2 regions of the Pseudoalteromonas sp. NFXS53 genome follow, and region 2 is predicted to be linked to the other one. Evidence: predicted binding sites of a transcription regulator. Region 2 holds the regulator's gene; the other holds the start of a gene.
The links. The regulator sigma-54, encoded in region 2, starts transcription at its own class of promoters, with help from an activator protein. The targets are predictions, from matches to a motif close to GTTGGCACGNNNNTNGNNT.

Region 1 (2,211 bases), on a different contig from region 2:
ATTACCCAATCAGGGCGTGCGCCTGGCTTGTCGATTTTGTTGATTACTACGATTGGCTTAAGACCAAGTGCGAATGCTTTTTGCGTTACGAAACGCGTTTGCGGCATTGGACCTTCTTGCGCGTCAACAAGTAGTAATACTGAGTCAACCATTGAAAGAACACGTTCTACTTCACCACCGAAGTCAGCGTGTCCCGGAGTGTCTACGATGTTGATGTGGTAATCGTTCCACTCAATCGCGGTGTTTTTAGCTAGGATGGTAATACCACGCTCTTTTTCGATGTCGTTGGAATCCATCACCCGTTCTTCATTACCGCCACGTGTTTCTAACGTGCCCGATTGCTCTAGTAGCTTGTCTACTAGGGTCGTTTTACCGTGGTCAACGTGCGCGATAATCGCGATATTACGTAATTTTTCAATGCTCATGTTTATAACTCAGATAATTACTCGAAAGAGTGGGTTAATCCTATACACCAAATCGTGTAGCACAGCCCAAAATAGGCCGCTAGAATTTAAAAGGGGCGTATTATCCCCTAATAACGCCATAGATGAAAGTTTATGCAGCATTATTTTTTCAACTGACGTCACTATTCGACGAATAAAGGGTCAATTCAGTATAGAAGCTGAAATAAACCACGCCATAAAAGCGTCCGCTTTAATACAATAATCTCAACAAAATACCTTTTATAAATGTGATTTAAATGACAATACAGCCATCCTGCTGCTAATACAGCATGGAAATGAAATTAAAGCGTATATTTTTGCAACTAAAAACTGGGCAAAAAAGCATCATGCACTATACTGGAGCTGCACCACGAGCGTGCATTTGCGGATCATGTTGGTGCACCACCAAGGTGCAACACAAATTAAAAAACACAAAAAACCTTTAAATTCATTTAGATAAAAAACTGGCACAATACCCGCTTATAGCTGCGCAGTAATAACGAAAGTTATAGCAAAATAACTAACCCAACGAGTTTTGGAGGACACACATGTCTCATACAGTTTTACAATTTATCAAGGAAAACGACGTTAAGTTTGTTGACCTACGTTTCACTGACACTAAAGGTAAAGAACAACACGTTTCTATTCCTCATCACCAAGCTGACGAAGATTTCTTTGAAGATGGTAAAATGTTTGATGGTTCTTCAATCGCTGGTTGGAAAGGCATCAACGAATCAGACATGGTACTTATGCCAGATGCTGATTCTGCAAAATTAGACCCATTTGCAGAAGAAACAACACTAATCGTACGTTGTGATGTTGTTGAGCCATCAACACTTCAAGGTTACGAGCGTGACCCTCGCTCTGTTGCTAAGCGTGCAGAAGAATACATGCGTTCAACTGGTATCGCAGACACTGTTTTATTTGGTCCAGAGCCTGAGTTCTTCCTATTTGACGATGTTAAGTACAAGACTGACATGTCTGGTTCTATGTACAAAATTGATGCTCAAGAAGCTTCATGGAACTCTGACAAAGATTACGAAGGCGGTAACACGGGTCACCGTCCAGGCGTAAAAGGCGGTTACTTCCCAGTAGCACCAGTTGACTCTTCACAAGATTGGCGTTCTGCAACATGTTTAGTTCTAGAAGAGCTAGGTCAAGTTGTTGAAGCGCACCACCACGAAGTAGCTACAGCAGGTCAAAACGAAATCGCAACTCGCTTCAATACAATGGTATTGAAAGCAGACGAAATTCAAGAAATGAAATACGTTATCCACAACATGGCGCACCTTTATGGTAAAACGGCAACATTCATGCCTAAGCCAATCGTAGGTGATAACGGTTCAGGCATGCACTGTCACCAATCACTAGGTAAAGATGGCCAGAACATCTTCGCTGGTGACAAGTACGGCGGCCTTTCTGAAGAAGCACTATACTACATCGGTGGTATTATCAAGCACGCTAAAGCAATCAACGCATTCGCTAACGCGTCTACTAACTCTTACAAGCGTTTAGTACCAGGCTTCGAAGCACCAGTAATGCTTGCATACTCTGCACGTAACCGCTCTGCATCAATCCGTATTCCAGTTGTTCCTTCTGAGAAAGCACGTCGTATCGAAGTACGTTTCCCAGACCCAACAGCAAACCCTTACCTAGCGTTCTCAGCAATGCTTATGGCTGGTCTTGACGGTATCAAGAACAAGATCCACCCTGGCGATGCAATGGACAAAGATTTATATGACCTACCTGCAGAAGAAGCGGCTGAAAT
Region 2 (2,211 bases):
CTGGCGTTGATCCGATTTCGGTGTTAGATATAAAGAAAATTGTTGAGCATTTAAAAAACCGCGGCATTGGTGTCCTCATTACAGATCACAATGTAAGAGAAACCCTTGATGTTTGTGAGAAAGCTTATATTGTTTCACATGGTGAATTAATCGCGTCAGGTACGCCTGAATCAGTTTTAGCTGATCAAACCGTAAGAGACGTCTACCTAGGTGAACAATTCCGTCTATAGTTAAAGCAAGACATAATCCAAATAACAAAAAGGATTGTTAGAAATACATGAGGCAATCGCTACAGCTGCGCATGGGGCAGCAACTAACCATGACACCACAATTGCAACAAGCAATTCGCTTACTGCAATTGAGCACACTAGATCTACAGCAAGAGATCCAAGAAGCGCTGGATAGCAACCCTTTACTCGAAGTAGATGAATCGGAATTAGAGCCAAGTGCTGATGGCAATGATTCAGACAAAGCGACCAAAGATGCTGATTCTATCGAGCAACTCTCTAATTCTGCTGATGATGGTCACGGTGATGAACCGACCAGCGATTACGAACTCGATAGCGATGCCGCACTGAGTAAAGACACTGTCAGTGACGATCTCGCTATGGATGTGACATGGGACGAGTACATGAGTGCAGCACCGAGCACCAGTAGCGGCCCAATGCCTGAAGACGAAACTGTTTATCAGGGGGAGACCACTGAAACATTACACGAATATTTAATGTGGCAATTAGAACTCACGCCATTCAGCCCAACCGATAAAGCCATTGCCGTTGCCATTGTTGAAGCCGTTGATGATGCAGGTTTGCTTACTGTTAGTACCGAAGAACTCCTAGAAAGCATTAATGAAGGTAATGACGAAGAGCTAATTGAACTTGACGAAGTTGAGGCTGTATTAAAGCGTATTCAACTCTTTGATCCTGTAGGTATTGCAGCTCGCTCATTACAAGAATGCTTATGTATTCAACTCAACCAGTTTGATGCTGATACGCCTTTCATTGCTGAAACAAAAATGGTGTTAAGCGAGCATATTGATCTACTGGCCAGCCGTGATTACCGCACTATCATGAAAAAGACCAAGCTCAAAGAGCCTGAGTTAAAAGAAGTGATGACACTAATCCACAGCCTTAATCCTAAACCTGCTGCCAGTATTATTCGTGAAGAATCTGAGTATGTTATTCCTGATGTGTCAGTGAAAAAGGTAAAAGGTCGCTGGGTTGTTGAGCTTAATCCAGAATGTATGCCTAAAATAAGGGTTAATGATCATTACGCAGCAATGTCACGCTCAGTAAAATCAAGCACTGACAGCCAATTCATTCGCTCTCACCTACAAGAAGCTAAATGGTTTATTAAGAGCTTAGAAAGCCGTAATGACACTTTAATGAAAGTTACTAATTGCATTGTGCAACAACAACAGGCATTCTTTGAACATGGACCTGAGGCAATGAAGCCTATGGTTTTGAATGATGTTGCTGAGATGGTCGAGATGCACGAGTCTACCATTTCTCGTGTCACCACTCAGAAATACATGCATACACCCCGTGGCATTTTTGAGCTGAAGTACTTCTTCTCAAGCCACGTAAGCACTGAAAACGGAGGTGAATGCTCATCGACTGCGATTAGAGCATTGATCAAAAAGCTAATTGCTGCAGAAAATACTGCTAAGCCATTGAGCGACAGCAAAATTGCAGATATATTGGCAGAACAGGGAATCAAAGTGGCACGTCGTACAATTGCAAAATACCGCGAGTCACTCTCTATTCCACCGTCAAATCAGCGTAAGAGCTTGATTTAAGACGTAAACCAAGAGAAGGAAAATGCTTATGCAACTAAATTTAACTGGTCGTCACGTAGAAATCACAGATTCATTAAGAGACTATGTAAACACGAAGTTTGCAAAGCTAGAAAGGCATTTTGATCACATAAACAACGTTCACGTGATCTTAGATGTTGAGAAGCTGGTACAAAAAGCAGAAGCTACCGTTCATTTAAATGGCGGTGAAATTTTCGCTTCAGATGAACACTCTGATATGTACGCAGCTATTGATAAACTCGTTGATAAACTCGATCGCCAAGTTATCAAACATAAAGAGAAATTAACTCGACACTAACCATGAAACTTAGCTCGATTATCAACAAGGACTGCAGTAAAGCTGCGGTCCTTTTTAATAGCAAAAAACGCGCGCTTGAGTATATCAGTGAATTAGC

Region 1: the regulator sigma-54 is predicted to act here: its motif matches at 907-925, upstream of glnA (glutamate--ammonia ligase).

The regions. Positions count from the first base shown of each region.
Region 1 is NZ_JBWVBR010000032.1:11,889-14,099, forward strand. Features, by position in the region: gene typA (translational GTPase TypA) at 1-425, opposite strand, end outside; gene glnA (glutamate--ammonia ligase) at 992-2,211, shown strand, end outside.
Region 2 is NZ_JBWVBR010000015.1:19,022-21,232, reverse strand. Features, by position in the region: gene lptB (LPS export ABC transporter ATP-binding protein) at 1-230, shown strand, start outside; gene AC1HJP_RS15325 (RNA polymerase factor sigma-54) at 278-1,798, shown strand; gene hpf (ribosome hibernation promoting factor) at 1,827-2,114, shown strand; gene ptsN (PTS IIA-like nitrogen regulatory protein PtsN) at 2,117-2,211, shown strand, end outside.